DNA from 2 places in the Methylocella sp. CPCC 101449 genome. Region 2 is predicted to be linked to the other one. Evidence: predicted binding sites of a transcription regulator. Region 2 holds the regulator's gene; the other holds the start of a gene.
What was found. Region 2 encodes LexA, which represses DNA repair genes until DNA is damaged. Its sites were predicted from a motif close to TGTTCNNNNTGTGTTCNG; they were not measured.
Positions count from the first base shown of each region.

Region 1 (7,639 bases), on a different contig from region 2:
AATTCCATGCGCTCGGCAATCGCTGCCCGCATGAGGGTGGCCATCTCATCGACGGCAAGCTTGTCGGTCTGGTGCAGTCGAAAATGCCCGGCGAATATTGCTATTCGCGCAAGGATGAACTGGTGAAATGCCCGTGGCATGGCTGGGAATTCGATCTACGCACGGGCCGCGCGCAATGCGACCCCAGCCGCGTGCGCGTCCGCCACTATGAAACGGCGGTCGTGCAAGGCGGCGAGATCGACCTCGATGCTCCACCGAAAGCGGCCGAGGTCTTCTCGGTGCGCGTCGAAGACGATTATGTCGTCGTGGAAGTCTGAGAGACGGCAGGCGTGAGGCGGCTTCATTGCCGCTGGCCCCGGAACAGGGCCAGCGTGGGACCTCGCGTTCAACTTCAACTTGGCAAATAAGAGATCAGACCGGCACGCCCCGGATTTAAGACGCCATATGTTTCGCCGCATCAAACGGATGCGGGGCGCGCTCAGCGGATTGCCGGCCGGCGGATCGCATCTACACTTCAATCCCAACTGAACCGCAGCTTCTGGGCGAAGGACGGATTGATGCGAAGTGTATTGTTGGCAGCCACTCTGCTCGCTGTAGTTTCAACGCCTTCTTTCGCGCAACCGTATCCAGCCAAGCCGGTACGCATCATCGTGGGATATGCGCCTGGCGGTGGAAACGACGTCATTGCCCGTCTCATCGCCAAGAAATTCCAGGAAGAAACCGGACAGCCGTTCGTGGTTGAGAATAAGGTCGGCGCGGATACGATTGTCGCAACCAGTTATGTCGCGAAATCGGAAGCCGATGGCCACACTCTTCTCGTCACCGGCATGGGCGGTTTTACCATCACGCCGACCATATACGGCGATCGTGTCACATATGATCCCCTGAAGGATTTCATCGCGGTTGGCACGGTGGCGAGATTTGCTTATGTGCTCGCCGTTAATACGTCGATCAAGGCAAAAACCACGGCGGATTTGATCGCCTATGCCAAAGCCAATCCCGATAAAATCAACTACGGGGACGCCGCACCCCCCACCCGTTTGGCAACGGAAATTTTTGCGAAGCAATCAGGCATCGTAGTTCATCGGGTACCCTACAAAGGAAGCGCCGCCAGTGCGCAGGCTCTTCTGGCGAATGACGTCCAGATGGTCATATCGGACGCAACCGCCTTGATCGCGCATCAAGGCGGTGGAGCGATCGATATTCTGGCCGTCACGAGCCGCGATCGATTGAAAATGATGCCCAATATTCCCGCCCTGGCCGAAACCCCATCGCTTGCCAATTTCGACTTTGACGCCTGGGTCGGCTTGTTCGCGCCGGCGGGAACAAACCCCGCCATCGTCACGCGATTGAACGAGATGATCAAGAAGATCGTTGGCCAGAGCGACGCCCGGGATCTCCTCACCAAGATTGGAGCCGAAGCGCTGACCGACACACCCGAACAGGCCTTCGAGCGCGTTAAACGTGACACCACGCAGAATTCGCTCGCCGCCAAAGCGCTCAATCTGTCGGCAAATTAGCAGGAACGATATTCCGTTGACTTATCATTGATAGGGAGAAGACGCCGTGTACGTGGTTGAGTTTCATAATCTGAAACCGAATGAAGAGGTCGACGAGAACCTCGATGAACACCGTGCATTCTTGGCCAAGCATGCCGCAGCGGGCGTGATCATCGCAGCCGGTCCCAAAATCCCCCGCACCGGTGGCATGATGATCATAGACAACATTTCGCGCGCACAGTTGGATGAGCTTCTCAGCCAAGACCCCTTTCTCAAAAGAGGCTCCGCGCGTTGTGAGGTGATCGAGTTCAAATCGAACTTTCGATGCCCTGGTCTTGATCATTCCTGATCATCCAAGCCAAGCGATGCTCCCTCCGGCCGAAACTGTTTTGGTCAAGCTAGAGAGGTCGTGCGGCGGCCCGCGTCTAAACAATTCGGTTGTAACCGTTCGGCTTCATCATATTCTCAGCATTGGCGAAGGCAGTTACATCCGTATATGGCCTGCTTTTTGCTAAGCCTTTGTTCGGGTCGTTGCCACCGGAGATGACTTGGAGAGGAAGCTGACGTGACAGCCGTGCCGCTAGCCCGACATCTTTTGTTCGCTTCGCAAGAGCTGGAGGAGACGCGGGAGCGCGTTGCGCGGATCTTCTGTGACCACAAACTCAGTTACGCTGGGCGAGGTCGCAAACTTTCCGCACGTCAGAATTTAGCCAAGTTGGGGCGTTTGGCGCTCAGTTATATCACCTATGGCGAACGTATTGATATCGATGCCGGCGAGCCGGGATCGTGCTTTCTCATTCATCGCGTTCAAACCGGGCGCTCCCGCATTCAGGTTGGAAGCCGATCCCTCGAAAATAACCGCGATATGGGATCCATCAGCTCCCCCTCTCGAACGCTACGGATGCAGTGGAGTGAGAATTGCGCGCATCTGGTGCTGAAAGTGGATCGCGCCATGCTCGAGCGGCACCTGACCGAGCTCTTGGGCGAAAGCATCACGCAGCCAATCGAGTTTCAGCCGGAAGTCGCGATGGAGAGCGGCTATGGCGCGAGCTATTGCCGCTTTCTCGATTTTATGGCGACGGAGCTTGATCGAGACGATTCCTTAGTCACCTCGCGCTTGGGCATCGGCCATATCGAGCAAATGCTCATGACGACACTCCTGACCCAGCAGCCCAACAACTACAGCGCCGCACTCTCCACACCGGAAAGCCCGGCGGCGCCGCGCCATGTTATTCGGGCGGAAGACTATATTCGGGCCCATGCCGACCAGGCCATTACCATTGGCGACTTGGCCGAAGCGGCAGGCGTGAAAGCGCGAACCTTGTTCGAAGGATTTCAACGCTTCCGGGGAACGACTCCTTTCGCCATGCTGAAAGCCGTTCGCCTCGAGAAAATACACGCCGAACTGAAAGCAGCGAGCCCCGGGACGAATGTCACGGACATTGCTGGCAAATGGGGTGTCGTTCACCTGGGAAGGTTTGCCCGGTCCTATCGCAACCGCTTCGGCGAACTGCCTTCTGAAACATTGCGAAACTAAGATCGTCTGATTTGAATTCGGGAGCCGACTCTAACCGGCTCCCATTCTTGCCCAGCTGTGCGACGCTCATTGATTTCCGATATAAGCGACCGCTTCGATTTCGACCAAGGCATCCCGCGGCAGGCGAGCCACCTCAACCGTTGATCGGGCGGGCGCACCATCTTTGAACGACGTCGCATAGACCTCGTTCATTCTGGCAAAGTCCTCCATATTTTTCAGGAACACCGTTGTCTTGACGACGGATGACAACGAGCCCCCACTCGCCCGCAGAATGGCTGCAAGGTTATCAAGGGATTGTTGGGTTTGCGCTTCCACACCATCGGGGAAAGCACCCGTCCCCGGATTGATGGGCAGTTGGCCCGATACGAAAACAAACCCGGCTACGCGTTTGGCTTGGACATACGGACCAATCGCCGGAGGCGCGTCAGCGGTCTCGATAACATCATTCTGCATCGCTTTTCCTACGTGTTCGCATTTGAGATAAGGAGAAAAGAACGGCTCTATGATTGAGGAACGGCAAAACCTGCCTTCGCCGCATAGCCTCGGACGATCGCTTGCCGCGCCTCGAAATCGAGAACGGTGTCGATATCGGAAAATCCCTGCGGAGCTAGTTCCTCCACGACATCGATCACCCCTTCGGGACCGCCACGGCGGTTCGAGGCGACGATATCGGCGGTCAACTGCAAGCGCTGCCGTTCATAGTCGGCCAGGGCCTGGCACGGATGCTCTGCCTGGACGAGACAGTCAGCGAGCGCGCGTGCATCCAGGATCGCCTGCGATGCGCCATTGGAGCCGACAGGATACATCGGATGCGCCGCATCACCGAGCAAAGTGACACGCCCACTCGACCAATAGGGGAGCGGATCGCGATCGCAGCATGGATATTCCCAGAACTCCAGCGTGGCCGCGATCAAAGCGGCGAAGTCGACCTGCGGGATATCAAAGCCCGCCACATAGGGTGCCAACTCATCACGCCGCCCGATGCGCGACCAATCTTCGCGTCGCGGCGGCGGTTTGGACCCATCGCCAACGCGCGCCAAGATCGCCCAATTGGTGAGCTGTTGTCCGCCTTCACCCGGCGCGATCGGATAGATGACCGCCTTCGCCCTCAACCCACCCGCGATAATCATCGACCGGCCGGTCAGAAACGCCGGCCAATCGGTGGCGCCGCGCCAAAGCATCAATCCGTTCCATTGCGGCGGACCTTCAGCCGGGAAAAAAGTTTGGCGCACCTTGGAATGAATGCCGTCGGCGCCGATCAGGATATCGCCACGGGCGCTGGCCACATGAGCCCCCGAGCGATCGAAGAAGTAAGCCCGGACGCCGCCTTCATCCTGATGGAAGGCACCCAGGCGGCAACCGGTCTGCACCGCGTCCGCCCCAAGCCGGTCGATCACAGCATGATGGATAACGCTCTGCAATCGACCGCGATGAATGGAGAATTGCGGCACGTCGTGACCGGCGCTCAGACCGCGCTTCTCGTACCAGACCTGCTGACCGTGCTGGGTGAGATAAAATAATTCCTCGGTCCTGATCGCGACGGCATCCAATTGTTCAAGCAATCCCAAGCCCGCCAATTCCTTGATGGCGTGCGGCAAGGTGTTGATACCGACCCCGAGCTCCTGGATTTTTTCGGACTGCTCGTAGACCTCACAAGCGATGCCGCGTGCATGCAGCATCAACGCCGTGGACAGACCTCCTATTCCGCCGCCAACGATGATGGCTTTCACGAGCTTCTCCTCTCTCAAATCTTATTCACACCGCGCCCGGCCGCGATGCCTCGCGCGATCCCTGCTCGATCAACGCAGCTCGACAATTCCATTGAAATCCACTTCAGGGCCGATCTCTATCCACCTAACGCGGATAGAATCCTGATGCCGCACGAAAATGGGCATTCGCGAAAGAAGGGACTGGGCAGCCGTTTTCGGGTTGATAAAGGAGATTCCGACGGCGATGTTTTGCTGATCCATCGGCATCCTCGGCTTCACATCAATAAGGTCTTCAACGCCTCGCAGCAGGGAGATATGATTGTGACGTTTCCAATCGAAACCGCGGATATCACGCGCGCCAATGAAGGTCTCCAAAACATCAACTGGCATATTCTCGGCCAGACTTATGTTCCAAAGTCCTACACGCAGGATTCCTTCTCCTGGCATGCGACGTTTCCCGACGGCACTTTCGTGCCACCGCACATTCATCCCGATCAAGACGAGTATCTTTATATTCTCGAAGGACGGCTTGATTTCATGCTGGACGGTCGCGATGAATCCGCCACGCCAGGCGACACCGTTCGCCTGCCCAGAGGCAAACCGCACGGCATTTTCAACAAGTCAGGGCAGACCGTTAAAACGCTCTTTTGGGTTTCGCCCGCGCAGCGGCTCTATGATCTGTTCTGGGCTCTTCACAACATGAAGGAGCAAAAGCCAGAAGAGGTTATTGCCTTGTCAGCTCAGTACAATATTCATTTTCTACCGCCACCGTGAGCCACGATGGTGATCAAGGCCGTCTCGATATCACCGCATGAAGGACACAGCGGAACCTATTCGGCCGCATTGCGCAGCGATGGTGCAGCCGAGGGCGTGGACTGGGGCGCGGACTGGGGATCCAGTTCGAGCTGATCGATGCGGGAACCGCGGCGCACCAGTTTCTCGGTCGAGGTGGTGATCTGCGCCACGTCTTCCTGGGCTTGACGGAAATGGGCGTCGAGCTTGGCAACACGGTCGCCAAGGCGGCGCAGATCGTCGAGCAGGCTGCGCACTTCGCGCTGGATGAGATGGGTCTGTTCCTGCATGCGCCGGTCGCGCACCAGGCTCTGCATCACCTGGATCGCCATCATCAGCAGCGACGGCGAGACGATGATGACGCGGGCGCGGTGAGCGCGCTGGATCACATCGTCAAAGTGGCTGTTCAGATCGGCATAGATCGATTCCGAGGGCACAAACAGCAACGCAAGATCCTGCGTCTCGCCGGACAGCAGGTATTTGTCGGCGATATCCTTGATGTGCTTGGCTAGATCGGTGCGGACACGACGGCCGGCATGTTCCCGCTCCATATCGTTGGTCGCGTCCTTCAGCGCCGTGAAGGCTTCCAGCGGAAACTTGGCGTCAACGGCCATGGCGCGCTCGTCGCCCGGCAGGCGGATGAGGCAGTCCGGCCGGCTGCCATTGGAAAGCGTCGCCTGAAACTCATAGGCCGAGGCGTGCAGACCGTCGCGGACGATGGCCTCCATGCGGCCCTGGCCGAAGGCGCCGCGCGACTGCTTGTTGGCGAGAATGTCTTTCAGGCTGACCACTTCCTGGGTCATGCCGGTCAGCTTCTCCTGGGCCTTGTCGATGACGGCGAGGCGTTCGGACAGTTTGGTCAATTGATCGGCGGTGAAGCGGCCGCTCGACTCGAGCCCCTGCCCGACCCGATGGCCGACAGCATCCAACCGATCGGTCAGCAGCCGCGCCAGTTCCCCCTGGCGGCTGGTCAGCGCATCGCCCATGCCGCGCAAGCGGCCGGAGAGCTCGGCATTGATCTGGCTTAGCGCCGCCATCTTGTCATCGATCTCACGCTGACGCTCGGCCGCGAGCTCGGCTTCTAGCCGGCGGGCGCCGCCGGCGCGGATCAGGCCAATGGCCATGATGAAGAGAACGAGGGCACAAAAAGCCACGCCGCCTGCGGCAATTTCGAGCAGGCCGATCGGGTATCCGAACAATAGAAAAAGCGGGTGCGTCATCCTATATGCATACCGCGATTCGTCCCCGGTTCCGAACAGAATAAGAACAACAGGGCGATTGGCCCTCGAAACCCGGCATTCTTGCCTTTTGAATTGGAATAGTGTGCGTTGCACAAAAACATCTTGCTGCGCTGCACATTCCCTGTATACTGAGTCGTATAGATATGAACCAGAATGAGGCTGCCCCCATGAAGCGCGCCCCTGCGAAGAAGAAAATCGTCGATCCGAAGACGCTCCCGCCGATCCGGATCAAGAAGTGCCTGCCGACCATCGAAGAGGCCATCCTGGCTGCCCAGGGCCTCACCGACGACCTCGACCATCAGGCCGAAATCGCTGCCGGCTTCATGGACGTTTCCGTCGACGATGTGCGCCCCCTCGTGGCCAAGGCTGCGGCTGAGGCCGCCTCGAAGGAGACCCGCGTGGTCGCCAGCCGCAATGGCGCCGAGCGTGCCGTGGTCGTCGAACGCGCCCGTACCCGCACCGTCATCCCGACCGGCACCGCCCGCCCGGCCATCAAGCTTGAGCCGCGCAGCCGCCCCACGGGCGCCGTGGTCGTCGAGCGGACCCGCCCGCGCATCCAGCTCGCCCCGCGCGTGCGCACTTTCGATCTGACCCGCCAGCCGGCCTGAGAATTTCACAGCCGCTGACGCCTTAAAATTGACCTCGCCCGCCGGGATGCATATCTCAGGCGGGCGTTTTCATATTCAAATGGTGCCTGTTTCCATGTCGCTGAAGCCCATCATCATTCTGCCCGATACGCGGTTGCGCGCGGTTTCCGCCCCCGTGACGGCTGTGGACGATGGCGTGCGCACCCTGCTCGACGACATGCTGGAGACCATGTACGACGCGCCCGGCATCGGCCTGGCCGCCATTCAGATCGCC
Region 1 is NZ_JAPDHU010000001.1:92,468-100,106, forward strand. Features, by position in the region: gene OIM99_RS00410 (Rieske (2Fe-2S) protein) at 1-317, shown strand, start outside; gene OIM99_RS00415 (tripartite tricarboxylate transporter substrate-binding protein) at 558-1,520, shown strand; gene OIM99_RS00420 (YciI family protein) at 1,567-1,848, shown strand; gene OIM99_RS00425 (AraC family transcriptional regulator) at 2,065-3,036, shown strand; gene OIM99_RS00430 (RidA family protein) at 3,103-3,489, opposite strand; gene OIM99_RS00435 (flavin-dependent oxidoreductase) at 3,537-4,766, opposite strand; gene OIM99_RS00440 (cupin domain-containing protein) at 5,061-5,519, shown strand; gene OIM99_RS00445 (DNA recombination protein RmuC) at 5,576-6,691, opposite strand; gene OIM99_RS00450 (hypothetical protein) at 6,946-7,386, shown strand; gene def (peptide deformylase) at 7,481-7,639, shown strand, end outside.
Region 1: OIM99_RS00445 (DNA recombination protein RmuC) is a predicted target of LexA. The motif match lies at 6,789-6,806, and genes of this name have one in related genera.

Region 2 (7,639 bases):
GCAGATAACCCATGGCGCGATAGGCATCGACGCCAAGCGCGCCATGGCGCTTCGACAATTTGGCGCCGTCCGGCCCGTGGATCAGCGGGATGTGCGCGAAGATCGGCGTCTGCCATCCCATGGCCTGATAGATATGTGCCTGCCGGGCCGCATTGGTGAGGTGATCGTCGCCACGGATCACATGGGTTATGCCCGCATCGTGGTCATCGACGACGACGGCAAGCATATAGGTCGGCGTGCCGTCGGAGCGCAGCAGCACCAGATCGTCGAGATCCTTGTTGGGGAAGACCACTCGGCCTTGCACCTTGTCGTCGATGACCGTGTCGCCATCGGTCGGCGCCTTGAGGCGGATCACCGGCTTGACGCCGGCCGCTTCCATGGCCGCGACATCGCCAGCCGCACGATCGCGCCAGCGCCCATCGTAGCGGGTCTGGCGTTTCTCGGCGCGCGCCTTCTCGCGCATCTCCTCAAGCTCCTGCTGGGTGGCGAAGCATTTGTAGGCTTTGCCTTCGCGCAGGAGCTGGTGCGCCACCTCGGCGTGGCGGTTGGCGCGCGCGAACTGATAGATCACGTCGCCGTCCCAAGAAAGACCAAGCCAGGACAGGCCGTCGATAATGGCCGTGATGGCCGCCTCGGTCGAACGTTCGCGATCCGTATCTTCGATCCGCAGCAGCATCTTGCCGCCGAAATGGCGCGCAAAGAGCCAATTGAACAAAGCCGTGCGCGCTCCGCCGATGTGGAGGAAGCCGGTCGGGGAGGGGGCGAACCGGGTGACGACGGGATCGGACATGGCTGTACTCGTATGCTTCTGATCGGGCGCGGGGACATCTCGTCCGCCGCCAAATGCGGGCATCTATCACACAACTTGCGGCGGGAGGTAGACGGCGGGGCGTTTAAACTGTGCAATGGTCCAGGGGAAAGGGATTGGGGACAGGGGCTGAGACGAGATGCCGAGGGCTGGCACCATTGCCATTGCGGATACGGCCGGCGCGCGCGCCGGGCGCATCGCGTCGAGCCCAGCTTGGCTGTCGACACGGCTCTCCGCCTGGTTCGCCGAGGAAGTGGCTGGGCGGCGGCTGTTTCCGTGGGCCGCCGTGGCTTTCGGAGCCGGCGTCGTGCTCTATTTCGCTGCCGAGCGGGAACCTTGGCTGCCGGCGCCGCTTTTCGCCACCGTGGTTTGCATCGGCCTGGCGGTGTGGGCGCTGTGTCGCGAGCGTCTCGCGGCCTATCGCGCCGCCGTGGCTCTGGCCTTTCTCTTCGCCGGTTTCTCGGTCGCGGCGCTGCGCACGCTCTGGGTGGCGGCGCCGGTCATCGAACGGCCCTGGAGCGGCAAGGTCACAGGCTTCGTCGAGACCATGGATTTGCGTGAGGGGTCGGCACGGCTGGTGTTGCGCCTGGCGAGCGCCGAAGGGCTGGCCGAGGCGGCGCGGCCGCAGCGGGTGCGCATCATCCTGCGTGGCCGGCCTGATTTTACCTCCGGCGCTTCTATCGGCCTGACCGCACGGCTGCTGCCGCCGCCCCGGGCCTCGGAGCCGGGCGGCTATGATTTTGCCCGCGATGCCTGGTTCCAGCGGATCGGCGCGGTGGGCAACGGGGTGTCGCGGCCGCTGACGGTGGCGGCGCTCGATGTGCCTTGGGTGGCGCGCTTCAACGCGTGGGTCGATCGTGGCCGCAATGCCCTGACCGCGCGGATCGCCACGGCCATCGGCGGCGCTAATGGTGCCGTTGCCGCAGCACTCGTCACTGGCAAGCGTGGGCTGATCCCGGAGGCCACCAACGAGGCGCTGCGGGCGGCGGGCATTTATCACGTCGTCTCGATTTCCGGCCTGCACATGGTGCTAGCGGCGGGGCTGATGCTGTGGATTTTGCGTGCGCTGCTGGCCTTGTCGCCGACGATGGCGCTGACCCAGCCGATCAAGCGATGGGCGGCGGCCTTCGCCATGATCGGCGCGGTCGCCTACGATGTCTTCTCCGGCTCGGAAGTGGCGACGGAGCGGGCGCTGGTCATGGTGCTGATCATGCTGGGTGCCGTGCTGTTTGGCCGGCCGGCGTTCTCGATGCGCAATCTCGCCATCGCCGCTTTGGTCGTCATGCTGCGCGAGCCGGTCACCGTGCTCGGTCCCTCTTTCCAGATGTCCTTTGCGGCGGTGGCGGCAATGATCGCCGCGTTTGAAAAGCGCGGCGCCGCCGGCTTCTTCGGCATGAAACATGATGGACCGCCGGGACTGTTGAACCGCGCAGGATTCATGGTGTGGGCTGCTGTCGTGACGACCTTGATCGCCTCGCTCGCCACCGATCCTTATGCGACTTTTCACTTCCACAGGATTTCCAGCTACGGGCTTATCGGCAACGTTTTGGCGATCCCCTTGGTTGAATTTGTCGTCATGCCGTTCGGGGCGCTGGGGTTGCTCGCCTCGGCTTTTGGGCTCGACGGTCCCTGCTGGTGGGTCATGGGGCTGGGCGTGAGCGGCATGATGGTCGTCGCCGAATGGGTCGCGGGCCTGGCGGGCTCGACGCGCATGATCCCGGCTTTTGGCGCCGGCGCTCTGCTGCTGATGACGCTCGGTCTGTTGTGGATCACCTTATGGCAGACACCGCTGCGCTGGCTGGGCGTGCCGTTTGCCGTGGCCGGTGTGGCTTTGGCGCTGACAGGCGCGCGCCCAGACCTGATGATCGACAGACAAGGCGGCACCCTGGCTTATCGCGTGGCCGACGGCCGCCTCGCTGTCCTGAATGCGCGCGGCAATTTCTTCGGCGTGTCGCAATGGCTGACCGCCGATGCCGATGCGCGTCCGGCGCGCGATGCGGCCTTGCAGGGCAATGGTCTGTGCGATGTCGGTGGTTGCACGGGTACATTGCGGGACGGTCGCGTCATCGTCCTCATCCTCGATCCTCGCAATGTCGCCGAGGACTGCCCGCGTGCCGATATCGTCGTCACACGCTTTTGGCTCAACGGTACCTGCACGGGGCCATCGCTCATCGTCGATGGCGAACATCTGTTGAAATATGGCGCCAGCGAATTTCGCTTTTCCGGCGATGGTAAGGCATCCTTGCGCAGCGCCCGCGCCCCACAGCTCGATCGGCCATGGTCGCCGGCACCCCGCATTCTCGCGCAGAACGATCCGCCCGTCGCGGCTTCATCTCCGCAGGAGGAGACCGACGAGCCGCAATGAGCCTGCCGTTCAGTAGCGGCGGATCAGGCTCACCAGCTTCCCTTGGATACGGACCCGGTCGGGGCCGAAAATCCGGGTTTCATAGGCTGGATTGGCCGCTTCGAGCGCGATCGAGGCGCCGCGCCGGCGCAGCCGCTTCAACGTTGCTTCCTCGTCGTCGATCAAGGCCACGACGATGTCGCCGGAATCGGCGGTATCCTGCTTGCGGATGATCACCGTGTCGGTGTCGAGAATGCCGGCCTCGATCATCGAGTCGCCGCGCACTTCCAGGGCGAAGTGGTCGCCCGTGGAAAGAAAATCCGGCGGCACGGAAATGGTGTGACTGCGCGACTGGATCGCCGAGATCGGCGTACCGGCAGCAATGCGGCCCATGACGGGGATCGAAATCGGCGGCACGAAATCATCGGAAACGGGAGTGACGGGCGCCCGGACCTTGCCGAGGTTGCCTTCGATCACAGCCGGGGAGAAGCGGCCGCCGCGCGGACCGACCGGCACGGAGGCTTCCGGCAGTTTCAGCACTTCGAGCGCACGGGCGCGATTGGGCAGGCGGCGGATGAAGCCACGCTCCTCCAGCGCCATGATCAGGCGATGAATGCCCGACTTCGAACGCAAGTCGAGCGCATCCTTCATCTCGTCGAAGGACGGGGGTACGCCGGCTTCCTTGAGCCGTTCGTTGATGAAGCGCAGGAGTTCGCTCTGCTTCTTCGTCAGCATAATGTTCCTCTCCGCCCACGCACGCTGGGCTCACGCCGCAAGCCAAGGCGCTTTGAAAGCCGCTCTGCCGATTCGCCCCTCATCGGGCGCACCACCCTGTGGCGAATCGATAAACAAACCATGAACAAACGATAATCGTTCGCGATGTGTTCCGCAAGAGGGGCGGTCGGAAAGGCCGGAAGCCTCAGCGCAGCGGCCAGAAAATCAGGATTGCCGGCACGCCGATCGCAATGACCAGCAGGGAAAGCGGCGCACCAAGGCGGGCATAGTCGGTAAATTTATAGCCGCCGGGACCCATCACCAGCGTGTTGCACTGGTGGCCGATGGGCGTGAGGAAATCGCAAGCCGCACCGATCGCCACCGCCATCAGGAAGGCATCCGGCTTATAGCCCAGTTGGGTGGCGAAGCCAGCGCCGATCGGCGCCATCACCAGAACCGTCGCCGCGTTGTTGAGGAAGGGCGTCACGGCCATGGCGGCAACGAGGATGAGCCCAAGGGAGGCCCAGCCGGGAAGGCCGCTGCCGACCGATGCCAGCCATGTGGCGAAAACCTCGGTCGCGCCGGTCGAGCGCAAGGAGTCGCTGACAGGGATGAGGGCCGCGAGCATCAGCAAGATCGGCGCATCGACATTGCTATAGGCCTCGCGCAGCGGCAGGGCCTTGAATGCGACGAGCAGAACCGCCGCGGCGAAAAATACGACCGGCACCGGCGCCAGGCTGAACGCCAGCGCCGCGATGGTGAGGGCCAGCACGCCGCCCGTCACAAGGGCGCGGCGCGTGCTGCCCAGCGCGACGGGCCGATCGGCCAGCGGCAACAGTCCAAGTTCCACCATGCGCTCAGGCAGCACGTCTTCGCCGCCCTGGACCAGCACCACGTCGCCGGAGCGCAGCCGCACGTCACGCAGCCGTTCCGACAGGCGTTCGCCGGCGCGGCTGATGGCCAGCAGATTGACGCCATGATGGGTGTAGAGATTAAGCTCCGCCGCCGTCTGATCGATAAGCAGCGAGCCCGGCGCGATCACCGCCTCGCTGACCCGCTCAACAGGCGTTTCGCCATTGCCAGGCACGCGTTCCTTGTGGTCCCGGCCGACCAGATCGAGCCCGCCTTCGGCGACGACCTTTTCGAGCGCGTCGCCTTCGCCGCGCAGAAGCAGGATGTCGTCGACCTTCAACCGGGCATCGGGCAGAGGCGCGGCGATCTGGCGTTTGGCGCGCAGGATCGTGACGATTTCCACTTCGCCGCCGCCGAGATTGCGCAGATCGGCGACGGTCTTGTCTTTCAGTTTGGAGCCATCCGCGACGCGAGCCTCGGTGACATAATCCTCGATATCGAGGGCTGCTTCTAGGGAGGTGGCGCCACGGCGATCGCGCGGCAGCAGACGATAGCCCACGGCCAGGAAGGCACAGCCGGCAACGGCGATGACGATGCCGACGGGCGTGAAGTCGAACATGCTGAACGGCGTGCCTGTCAATTCGCCGCGAACGCGCGAGACGATCACGTTCGGCGACGTGCCCACCAAAGTGACGATGCCGCCGAGCAGCGAGCCGAAGGCCATCGGCATCAGGAAGACAGACGGGGATTTCCCGCCCTTGCGCGCGAGCTGATAGGCGATCGGCAGCATCATCGCCAGAGCGCCGATATTCTTGATGAAGGCGGAGAGGACGGCGACGCTGATCACCAGCACGAAGACCTGCACCTGCGTCGAGCTCTGTGCGGGGGAGAGCCCCGACATGGCCCGCTCGATCAGACGCGAGCGGGCGACCGCGCCGCTCAAGATCAAAGCGCTGCCGACGATGATGACGATATCGTCGGAGAAGCCCGTGAAAGCCTCTTTCAGCGGAATAATGCCGAGAGCAAGGCCCGCCAGCAGGGCTAGCAGTGCCACCACGTCATAGCGCAGCCGGCCCCACAGAAACGCCCCCATCATTACGATGATGAGACCCACCGATAACCATTGAGGCTGCGTCATCTGCAAAAACTCCGGGAGCAACGGTGTCGCCCGCGTTCGCGGGTCGTTGATTTCAACACATCAAATATCGGCGGAGGACGGGCGGCGAATGACCCGCCTTTCTGACAATGAATCAAGCAAAAGGTTTATCATGAAGAAGCGGTGCGGCAATCGTATCCCGACGTTTCGAGAAGTGTCACAGTGGCAATAAAATCCCCATGCAGAAGGTTCCGCCGGGGCTTATAGCCTCCACGGCGAACGGAGATTCTTTTGATGGCTGACCGGGTTGATTCGACAACGAAGGGGACGTTGGCGGCGCAGGGCTCGGTCGGCGAGGTTTTTTTTTCGTTCCTGAAACTTGGGTTGACGTCGTTCGGCGGCCCCATCGCTCACTTGGGCTATTTCCGAGACGAGATCGTCGTGCGCCGCCGTTGGATCGATGAGGCCGCCTATGCCGATCTGGTCGCGCTTTGCCAGTTTCTGCCGGGGCCCGCGTCGAGCCAGGTTGGTTTTTCTCTCGGTGTCCTGCGCGGCAATGGGCTGCTGGGCGGGCTGGCGGCTTGGTTTGCTTTCACCATGCCGTCGGCCATCCTCCTCTTCGCCTTCGCGCTTGGTGCCGCGTCTTTCACAGGCCCCGTGGCCGAAGGCATTCTGCACGGATTGAAACTGGTGGCCGTCGCCGTCGTCGCGCAGGCGATCTGGGGAATGGCGAAAAGCCTGACGCCGGACAAGGAGCGCGCGGCGATCGCCCTGATCGCGGTCGCGCTCGTAACCTTTGTCGGCGGCTCCTTTGGGCAGATCATCACCATCGCGTTCGGTGCGCTGATCGGCCTCTGGCTGTGTCGTGGCACCGGCACCGATCCCATCGCCGCTGGACATTTGCATTTTCCCGTTTCGAAGACGGCTGGGGCGATTGCGCTCGTGCTGTTTGCTGCTTTCTTGGTGTTGCCGCCGCTGATGGTCGCCACGACTGGCCAGCAGGCCATCGCGCTGTTCGATGCCTTTTACCGCTCCGGCGCGCTCGTGTTCGGCGGCGGCCATGTGGTGCTGCCTTTGCTGCAGGCCGAGGTGGTGACACCCGGCTGGCTCGGCAACGAAACTTTCCTTGCCGGCTATGGTTTGGCGCAGGCGGTTCCCGGGCCGCTTTTCACTTTCGCTGCTTATCTCGGCGCGGCCGTCGGGCCGGCACCAAATGGGTTACCAGGCGCCATCATCGCACTCGTCGCCGTCTTCCTGCCGGGGCTTCTGCTCGTTTACGGCACCTTGCCGTTTTGGGATGCGTTGCGGCTTCGCCCCACGGCGCAGGCGGCCATGCGGGGCACCAATGCCGCCGTCGTCGGCATTTTGGGTGCCGCGCTTTATAGCCCGGTATGGACAAGCGCGGTGCTGACACCGCGCGACTTTACGGTGGCGCTGGCCGGTTTCCTTTTGCTGACGGTGTGGAAAGCGCCACCGTGGATTGTCGTCGTTCTGCTTGGCCTCGCCGGCGCCCTCCTGCAATTTTAATTTTTGCGGCTGGTCAGGTTTTGTCGAACCTGTTCGAGCCAACTCGAAACTGTGCCAAGGGCCTGGCTGCCCTTTCCGAGAAGTCCCGCCAGCTCGCTCTCGATCGCTTCGCGCTTTGAGGAATCCGGTTCCGGTAACGGCGGCAGGATGTGCGCGTAATAGGTTTTGTCCAAGAGTCGATGGAGCAGGCGCTCGCCGGGAAAGGGCTCGCCATTGTTCAGGGCTCGCGCGGCTTTAAGGATGGAGCGGATGTCATACTGCGTCGGGCTGATGTCAGGCACCTGCTTGTTCAGGTTCA
Region 2 is NZ_JAPDHU010000002.1:161,572-169,210, forward strand. Features, by position in the region: gene gltX (glutamate--tRNA ligase) at 1-790, opposite strand, end outside; gene OIM99_RS11395 (ComEC/Rec2 family competence protein) at 948-3,173, shown strand; gene lexA (transcriptional repressor LexA) at 3,183-3,887, opposite strand; gene OIM99_RS11405 (SLC13 family permease) at 4,072-5,856, opposite strand; gene chrA (chromate efflux transporter) at 6,109-7,341, shown strand; gene OIM99_RS11415 (oleate hydratase) at 7,338-7,639, opposite strand, start outside.